DNA from 2 places in the Phreatobacter sp. GW821-FHT04C01 genome. Region 1 is predicted to be linked to the other one. Evidence: predicted binding sites of a transcription regulator. Region 1 holds the regulator's gene; the other holds the start of a gene.
The links. Region 1 encodes PhoB, which activates phosphate uptake and scavenging genes when phosphate is short. Its sites were predicted from a motif close to TGTCATNNANCTGTCAT; they were not measured.
Positions count from the first base shown of each region.

Region 2: a site for PhoB is predicted at 2,901-2,917, ahead of phnA (phosphonoacetate hydrolase). Genes of this name have one in related genera too.

Region 1 covers NZ_JBWKTP010000002.1:326,359-331,226, reverse strand. Annotated here, with positions in the region: gene AC07WJ_RS08490 (bile acid:sodium symporter family protein) at 1-278, shown strand, start outside; gene AC07WJ_RS08485 (SDR family oxidoreductase) at 275-1,216, shown strand; gene AC07WJ_RS08480 (flavin-containing monooxygenase) at 1,213-2,490, shown strand; gene phoB (phosphate regulon transcriptional regulator PhoB) at 2,595-3,296, opposite strand; gene phoU (phosphate signaling complex protein PhoU) at 3,314-4,021, opposite strand; gene AC07WJ_RS08465 (ATP-binding protein) at 4,187-4,868, opposite strand, start outside.
Region 2 covers NZ_JBWKTP010000004.1:385,315-390,182, forward strand. Annotated here, with positions in the region: gene AC07WJ_RS17695 (ABC transporter substrate-binding protein) at 1-281, opposite strand, end outside; gene AC07WJ_RS17700 (alkaline phosphatase family protein) at 300-1,601, opposite strand; gene phnA (phosphonoacetate hydrolase) at 1,598-2,872, opposite strand; gene AC07WJ_RS17710 (LysR substrate-binding domain-containing protein) at 3,043-3,921, shown strand; gene AC07WJ_RS17715 (NAD(P)/FAD-dependent oxidoreductase) at 4,179-4,868, shown strand, end outside.

The sequences.
Region 1 (4,868 bases):
ACATCATTCCCCTGGTGATTCTGCACAACACCATCGCGGTCGCGATCGGCTGGCTGGCGGCGCGGTTCTGGCGGCTCAGCGATTACGACACCCGCGCGATGGCGATCGAGGTGAGCATGCACAATTCGGGTCTGGGGCTGGCCCTCATTCTCAACCAGTTCGACGCGCTGGGCGGCGCCGCCCTGATCGCGGCCGGCTGGGGCATCTGGCATATCGTGTCGGGCTGGGCGCTGGCGGCTTTCTGGACCCGGCGCGACAGCAAGGCGGCCGCGGAATGAACCGGGGCATCCTGGTGACCGGCGCCGCCGGTTTCATCGGCCAGGGCCTGGTCAGGCAACTGGCCTCGCGTGGCGAAGCGCTCATCGGGCTCGACATCCGCGCGCCGGCGCAACCGGTGCCTGGTGTCGTCAATGAGCGCGGCGACATCTGCGACGGCTCGCTCGTCGCGCTCATGAAACGCCACAAGCCGCGGGTCGTGGTGCATCTGGCATCCGTGGTCGCTGCCGGCGGCGATCCCGAGCGCGACTATGCCATCGACGTGGTCGGTACCGGCAATGTCGTCAGGGCCTGCCTCGCCGCCGGCGTCACCCGCCTGGTGGTGACCTCCAGCGGCGCGGCCTATGGCTATCATGGCGACAATCCCCAGCCGCTCAGCGAGGCAGATCCGTTGCGCGGCAATGACGACTTCCCCTATTCGCGCCACAAGCGGCTGGTCGAGGAACTGCTCGCCGAAGCGCGCGCGACCCATGCCGAGCTCGAACAGGTGGTGTTCCGCCCCTGCACCGTGCTGGGGCCCGGTGTCCGCAACCAGATCACCGCCATTTTCGAACGCCCGGTGGTCATCGGCCTCGCCGGCAGCGCCACGCCCTTCAGCCTGATCAGCGAGACCGATGTCATTGCTGCCCTGGTCCGCGCGACCGATCCGGCAAGCCCATCGGGTATCTATAATCTCGCCGGTGACGGCACCCTGTCGCTCGCCGAGATCGCCGCGCGCATCGGCAAGCCCTATTGGCCGCTGCCGCCCGCCCTGCTGCGCGGCGCGCTGCGGCTGGCCAACCAGCTGACGCTGACCCGGCTCGGCCCGGCCCAGGTCAATTTCCTGCAATACCGGCCGGTTCTGTCCAATGACCGCCTGAAGACCGTCTTTGGTTATGTGCCGGCCTTGGCGGCGGCGGAGGTCTTCGACCGCTACTGGCAGGCGAGGGCCCGGTCATGACCTTCCTCGTCATTGGCGCCGGACCGGCCGGGCTCGCCACCGTCCGGGTGTTCAAGGAGGCGGGCCTGCCTTTCGAGGTGGTCGAACGCCATGCCGATATCGGTGGCCAGTGGCTCTACGACGCGCCGTCGAGCGGCGTCTATGCCTCGACCCATCTGATCTCGTCCAAGACCACCACGGCCTTCGCCGATTATCCCATGCCCGAGGACTGGCCGGCCTATCCCCACCACGCCCAGGTGCTCGGCTATCTCAGGAGCTATGCCCGCCATTTCGGCCTCTACCCGTCGATCCGCTTCAACCGGGCGGTGACCCGGCTGGCGCGCCGGGCGGATGGCTGGCAGGCGACCTTCGACGATGCGAGCAGCCGCGATTACGAGGGCGTGGTGATCGCCAACGGCCATCTGACCGATCCGGAACTGCCGCAGATCCCCGGCAGCTTTTCCGGCGAGTTGATGCATTCGAAAACCTACAAGAACGCCGCCATTTTCGACGGCAAGCGGGTGCTGATCGTCGGCATGGGCAATACCGGCTGCGATATCGCGGTCGACGCGGTGCACCGGGCCACCAAAGTGTTGTGGTCGGTCCGCTCGGGCAATCACTTCACCCCGAAATTCCTGCGCGGCAGGCCTGCCGACGAAGCCAGTCACAAGGCGAAATTCGCGCTGCCGCGCCGGCTGCGCTCGATCCTGCACGAGGCGGTGCTGCGCTTCGTCGTCGGCGCGCCCGAAAACTTCGGACTGCCGCGCCCGATGCACCGGCTCTATGACCGCACCCCGGTGGTCAATTCGCTGGTGCTGCAGCATCTCGGCCAGGGCGACATCCAGGTCCGCCCGCCGATCGAGGAGCTCGACGGCAACCGCGTCATCTTCACAGATGGCCGGGCCGACGAGGTCGATCTCGTACTGCTGGCCACCGGCTACCGCATCACCTTCCCGTTTCTCGACGAGGCGGCCCTCGCGGCTGAATTGAACTGGCGGACGCCGGCGCCGCACCTGCATCTGAACATTTTCCCGCCTGCCGACAACAACCTGTTCGTCGTCGGCATGATCGAAGGCGCCGGCATCGGCTGGCCCGGCCGCGACCTGCAGGCGCGAGCGGTTGTGGCCTATCTGACGGCCCGTCGCGACGCGCCCGACAAGGCCAGCGCCTTCCGCCGGGAGATCGCCCGCCATTGCGCGGCGCCGCGACCGAAGGATGCGGGGCCGCACGGCATCTTCATCGATTTTCTCGACTACAAGCGTGTGCTCGGCAAGCTCATCGCACAATTGAGCTGATTTGAGCCAAGGATGTTCGAGCACAGCATCGTTTGAACGACGCGCTTGGATGATCCTGCAAGGAAGGGCGGCCGGGCGATGACCAAGACCGCCCGGCAAGAGCCTCAGGCCGCGCCGGCGAAACGCTCGTTGAAGGCATAACCGGAACCGCGCACGGTGCGGATCGGGTCGGCCTCGCGCCCACGCTTCACCGCCTTGCGCAGGCGGCCGATATGAACGTCGACCGTGCGCTCGTCGATATAGACGTCACGGCCCCAGACGCCGTCGAGCAATTGCTCGCGGGTATAGACACGGCCCGGCGACTGCATCAGGAATTCGAGCAGCCGGAACTCGGTCGGCCCGAGCGTGATCTCGCGGCCGGAGCGATGGACCCGGCGCGTCTCGCGATCGAGCTCGATATCGCCCGACTTCAAGAGGCTCGACAGGTGCTCGGGCTTCGCCCGGCGCAGCAGCGCCCGGATTCGCGCCAGCAGCTCGGGGACGGAGAACGGCTTCACCACATAGTCGTCGGCGCCGGTGGCGAGCCCACGCACCCGCTCGCCTTCCTCGCCGCGGGCGGTGAGCATGATCACCGGCAGCCGCTCGGTTTCGGCGCGCAGCCGGATGCGCCGGCAAAGCTCGATGCCCGACAGCCCCGGCAGCATCCAGTCGAGCAGCATCAGATCGGGGACCGCCTCACGCAGCCGCACCTCGGCCTCGTCGCCGCGCATCACCGTTTCGACGCGGTAGCCTTCGGCTTCGAGATTGTAGCGGAGGAGAACGGTGATCGGTTCCTCGTCCTCGACCACCATGATGCGTGCGGTCATGAGATTATCCTTCGCGATTAACTGGCCGTCGTCACGATCGATGTGGTGTCGAGCTTCGGCCGCTCTTCGGCGAGCGTCGTGCCATTGACCACGTAGTAGATCGTCTCGGCGATATTGGTGGCGTGATCGCCGATGCGCTCCAGGTTCTTGGCGCAGAACAGCAGATGCGTGCAGGCGCCGATATTGCGCGGATCCTCGAGCATGTAGGTCAGGAGCTCGCGGAACAGCGAATTGTAGAGGGCGTCGATGTCGCCATCCGACTTCCAGACGTCGAGGGCGGCAGCCACGTCGCGCTGCGCGAAGGCGTCGAGCACCTCCTTGATGCGCTCGAGCGCCAGGCGCGCCATAGCATCGAAGCCGCCGGTCACCTTGGGCAGCGGCATCGAGCCGTTGATGGCGATGACCCGCTTGGCGATGTTCTTGGCGAGATCGGCGATCCGCTCCAGGTCGGCCGCGATGCGCAAGGCGCCGACGATCTCGCGCAGGTCGATCGCCATCGGCTGGCGCCGGGCGATGACCAGGATGCCGACCTCCTCGATCTCGCGCTGCATCGCATCGATGGTCGGGTCCGCGGCGCGCACCGTCGAGGCCAGCGCGACATCGCCGCGGATCAGTGCGTCGATGGCGCCGACGATCTGCTTTTCGGTCAGCCCGCCCATTTCGGCGACGCGTTGCGCCAACCCTTTCAGCTCGTTCTCGAATGCGCTGACGATGTGCTCGGTCATGCGGGTCTCCTGGTGGGCAGGGAAAAGGGGGCTTTTCCCTACCCTGATATGACGACGGTTCTATGCTTGCGACGTGACACATCAATGACGGTGAATCACGCAAGGCTTCAATTGCTTAGATGAGATGCGACAGGACCGCCGACAAGCATTTGCCGGCCGACTCGGCTATTCTGCCGCAGGCGACCCGCTGCGTGCCGGTGCCCCGGCGGCCGGCGCCTCGGCCTGCTCGGCCGCCGCCGCGGTTTCCAGCCGGACCGTGAAGGTCGCCCCGTCCCGCCCCTCGCTTTCGATCGCCAGGCGGCCGCGGTGGCGCTTGACGATATGCTTGACCAGCGCCAGGCCGAGGCCGGTACCGCCCTTTTCGCGGCTTGACGCCACGTCGACGCGGTAGAAGCGTTCGGTCAGGCGCGGCAGATGTTCCGGCGGAATGCCCGGGCCGTGGTCGCGGACCGCGACCACCGCCTCGTCGCGACGCTTGCCGCGCGGCTCGCGCCGGAGCGTGATCTCCACGGTCTTGCCTTCCGAGCCATATTTGATGGCATTCTGCACTAGGTTCTCGAACAGCCGGAACAGCTCGTCCTGGTCGCCCAGCACCACCAGCGCCGGCTCGGCGGCCGCGACGCCGACACTGACGCCAAGTGTCTGGGCATAGGGACCAAGGCTGTCACGCACCTGGCCGAGCAGCGGCACCAGATCGACCCGCGCCATCGGGCGGACATGTTCGTTCAGCTCGACCCGCGACAGCGAGAGCAGATCGTCGATCAGCCGGGCCATGCGATTGGCCTGGGCCAGCATGATCGCCAGGAACCGCTCACGGGCCGCCGGATCGTTCTTGGCGGGTCCCTGG
Region 2 (4,868 bases), on a different contig from region 1:
AGCCCGTCGGGCGAGACCTCGAAGCTCTCGGCCAGGAACGGCTCGACCCCGCCATTGGCGGCGATCGAGGTCAGGGCTTCGACATAACATTGCTGCACGGCGATGCTGCCGGTGTGGCGATGCGGATCGGAGGTGTCGAGGCCGAGCGTGGCATATTTCAGCACGCCGGCCTGGCCGCCGCCTTGGGCGAAGAGGGCGCCGGGCGCAACCGCGAGGCCGAAGCCGAGGCTGGCGGAGCCGGCCAGCAGCCGGCGGCGGGTGAGGGACGAGGAGGCGGACATCTGAAAATCCTTGTCGGGTCAGAGCTCTTGCAGCGGGCGCCCATCGACGCCGCCGGCGGGCAGTCCGAGAAATCGGAGAAAGGTCGGGGCTATATCGACGACCGAGGTGCCGGCCGAGACCACCCGGCCGGCGGCGAAACCGCCTCCGTCGAGCATCAATGTCGGCAATTGCTCGAAGGTGCCGAGCCCGCCATGCTGGCCGCAGCCGAGCCGGTCGGCCTTGCCATCAGCGGGTTTCGCCGCATAGCTCAGGCCCGGAACGCCCTCGTCATTGAGCTCGTCGCTGGCGGCCAGTGCGATGGCGAAGGCAAGTCCGCCGCCGGCGGGCAGCCCGGCTTCGGCCAGCGTCGCGCGGGTGAACAGGCGGCCGACCCAAGGCTGGCCGGCCAGGAAGGTTTCGATGGCCGGGCGCCGGTTTTCGGCCGCCGCGTCGACATAGACGAGGGCGGCGGTGCCATTGGGCGCGACCACCACATCGGTCGAACCGGGCGCCGCCTTGAGGCCGGCGGCGATCAGTTCGGCGTCGATGTCGATCACCGCGCGAACCGTCTGGTGGCCGTGGTCCGAACCGACCGACAAGAGAATGTCCTCGCCTTCGGCGCGGGCGGCGTCGACCGCCGCGATGACCATGGCGGCATGGCTGTCGGCGGCCGCCAATGCCGCGCGATGGGCGGCCGAGCCGAGCGGCACGGCGTGCTGCGAGGTATCGGGTTCGCACAGCCAGAGCAGGCCGAAGGCGGGGCGGCGGCCATGCACCACCTCGGCGATGAAGCGCTCGGTGGCGATGCGATCACCGGCAGCATCGGGCGTCGCGCGCAGGGCCGCGTCGCCCTGGATCGGGCGGCGCCCCGGGCCGAAGGAGCCGGCCCGATGGAAGACATGGCCATGGCCGTCGGGGTCATGCATATAGGCCGCCCCCGGCGAGACATTGTTGAAGATGACGCCGCCGCCGTGCTCGGCGAGCCGCTCGGCCAAGGTCGGCCGCGCCAGGACCGTCCCGGTCAGCCGGCGCTTGGTCTCGACGAATTCCGGCTTGCCGACGTCGTGCAGGCCCAGCTGGCCATCCTCGATCAGGGCGACGGTATTGCCGGCAAGGCCATGTTGCGCCGGCAGGCAGCCGGTGGCGAAGGACGAGGATACGACCCGGGTGACGCTCGGAAACACCGTGCGATGCGCGTCGAACCAGGTGGCGCGGGCGCGCAGCGTCGCAAGCGCCGGCGTTGCGTCCGGCGAGATGAAGTCGCGCCTCAGGCCGTCGAGCATGACGGCGATGACCCGGCGGTGCGGTCGCGTGGAAGGATCGCTGGATTGCGGGCTCATGAGGGCTCCGTTCCGTTCAGGGCGAAGTCGAAAATGTCGTAATTGTAGAGCGGGCTGGTCCGCGCCCGGGCGCGGTAGTCCGGGTCGAGCGGTTGCGACAGCACGAAGGGAACCGGGCGTTCGGCGAGGCTGCCATGGGAGCGCAAGCGGGCGCCGGCGAGCTCGTCGAGGCGGTGTTCGCCCCGGCGCGTGCCGAGCGCCACGCCCTTTTCGGCGACGACCGTGACATCGCCTTCGCGCTCGGGCGGCAGGTCGAAGCGGGCGCAGGCTTCGTCGCGGGTCAGCGCCAGGTGAATGCCGGGTAGGCCGGCGATGAAATCGCGCAAGGGCAGGGGATCGCTGTCGTCGAGCACATGGACGCGGACGAAGCCGCCGAGCGCGCCGTGATGGCGCACGAAGGGATCGGTGATCGGGCAGATCACCTTGAAACGCCCGGCGCCGAAACGCCGGTCGAGGAGGTCGCCGAGATAGACGATGTTCGGACTGCCGTCGGCGAGCGACAGGTCGGTCATGCCATGATCGGCGACGATGCCGACGACGGCGCCCGCCGCGATGAACCGGGCGACGCGCGCATCGACGGCCTGGATGAAGTCGTCCGAAGCCGGCGCGCCGGGCGCGTGGGCGTGCTGGACGAAATCCGACAGCGAGAGATAGAGGAGCTCGGTGCCGCGCTGCGCGAGCAGGCGCAGGCCGGCATCGAGCACGAACAGCGACAGCTCGGGCGAATACTGGTCGGGTACCGGGGAGGAGCCGAGCGCTTCGGCCGCGGTCAGGCCATGGTCTTCGACGGTGCAGGTATCGGCCTTCTCGGCCGAGAAGGCGATACCCGGCAGGCCCGGGCCGGCAAGTCCCGCCGCCAGGACCTTGCGCAGCTTGTCCTTGGCGGTGACCGCGGCGACCTTGACGCCGGCGCCGGCGAGACGCGCCAGGATGGTCTCGGCCCTGAGCGGTCCGGCATCGGTCATCATGACCTCCAGTCCGGTGTCGCGGTCGAACCAGTAATTGCCGGAGACGCCATGGACGCGCGGCGGCGCGCCGCAGACGATCGAGACATTGTTCGGGTTGGTGAAGCTCGGCATGGCCGACAGCGCGCTGGCATAAAAGCCATCGGCCAGCATGCCCGACAAAGCCGGCGTCAGGCCGCGGATCGCGGCATCGGCGAGATAGGCGGGATCGCAGCCGTCATAACAGATCACCACGACCGGGCGGCGCGGCGCCCGGTAGGAGCGACCATTGACCTCGACTCTCGCCTCGCCTTGGGCCACGCTCATGGGGTCCATGCTCCTTCGCCGGCTGCCGATGTCATATGGATGACATGTGCGGCAACTATCATCTTTGGTTTTGTTTGAGTATTGACGCTCAAATACTATGATATTCGATCTTGTTATTGACGAAAAGCGACATTAAATCTGTCGTATGTGAGCTTTTGGCAAGATGAGCGATGCAACATCTTCCGTCGTTCCGGGCGCTGCGGGCGCTCGAGGCCGTGGTGCGCAACGGCAATGTGATGCGGGCGGCCGAGGAGATCGGCGTCACGCCGGGCGCGATCAGCAAACATCTGGGCCAATTGGCGGATGAGCTGGGCGTCGCGCTGTTCGAGCCGGGGCACCGGCTGCGGCCGACCGCCGGCGCCCAGGACCTGGCCCGCGCCGTCGGCCTGGCCATCAGCCATTTGCGGCGGGCCTGCGACGAGGCGTCGGATCCGAAGTCGACGGGCATCCTGACGGTGGTCGCCCATGCGACCTTGTCGATGCACTGGCTGGTGCCGCGGCTGGTGGCGGCCCAGGAGGCGGTCGGCGGACGGCCGATCCGGGTCCATCCCGTGCACAGCACGGATGACTGGCGGCAGGCCCCCTTCGATATCGCCATTCTTCGCCACGACCGCATTCCGCAGGGCTGGCAAAGGCGCGCGCTCGGGCGTGAGCGGCTGACGCTGTTGGCCGCGCCCGAACGGGCCGCAAGGCTCGCGGCCGGCGGGCTGGAGGCGCTGGCCGGCGAGACCTTCCTGGTCTCAGATACGCGGCATGGCGAGCTGCAGGCCTGGCTTGCCGCGGCGGGCCTCGGCCTCGCCGGCGAGCCCCGGGTCTTCGCCCATTTCTATCTGGCGCTGGAAGCGGCGGTTGCGGGCCAGGGCGTGATCGTCGGCCCGACTTGGCTCGACGATGCCGGCTTTCGCCAGGGCCGGCTGGCGCGGCCGTTTCCTTCGGTTGCCGCCGACGGGACCGACCTGGTCGGCGTCTATGATCCCGAGGTCTGCGCCGGTGACATCGCCGATCGCCTGCTTGGCTGGCTCGGCGGGGAACTGACCAAAGCTGCGTGACGGCGCGATCGTCCGGACGCTCCGAAGGATGGCTCGCCAGGCCGGATGAGGGGGCTTCGAAGGCTCCGCCGAAAGGGCTTGCGCGTTCCGCCGACTGGGGCGCGCGACCTGCTTCGCTCGTTCGGGTGGGGGGATCGGCCAGACAAAGCGAAGCGCCATTGCGATCTCGTGCATTGCCGCTAGCGCGGCCGCGATCCTAACCTGCTCCGATCCGGCGCCGTCTCCAGACCCGGTCATTCCCTTCGAACGGAAACATCATGGCCGACATCATCGTCATCGGCGCCGGCGTTCTCGGCACCTCGGTCGCCTATCGTCTCGCCCTGGCGGGAGCCAAGGTCACGGTGGTGGAGGCCACACGGGTCGGCGGCGGAACCTCCGGCATCAGTTTCGCCTGGACCAATTCCTCCAACAAGGCGCCGCGCGCCTATCACGATCTCAACGTGTCAGGCATGAAGGCCCATGCGGCCTTGAAGGACGAGTTCGGGGCGACGCCCTGGTGGCACGGCGGCGGCCGCGTCGAATGGCGGGCGGCGGCCGGCCAGGACGACCAGCGCGCCAAGCTGCGCCGTCTCAGGGAATGGGGCTATGCGGCGGAATGGATCGACGCCAGGCAATTGCTCGAACTCGAACCCGATATCGATCCGGCGGCGGTGGGCGATGCGCCGATCGCCTGGTACCCGGACGATGGCTGGCTCGATCCGGTGGTCTATGCCCATGCGATGATGAGCGCCGCCCGCCGCCTGGGCGCGCGGCTGAGGACGCAGACGAAGGTGGCAGGCCTCATCGTGGAAGGCGGCAAGGTCCGGGGCCTGCGCACCGAGGCGGGCGAGACGCTCGGGGCGGATGTCGTGGTCAATTGCACCGGGCGCTGGTCGAACGACACGATCGGCGGGACCGCGCCCAACCTGCCGCTGGCGCCGACCGTCGGCTTCCTGGTGTTCACGCCG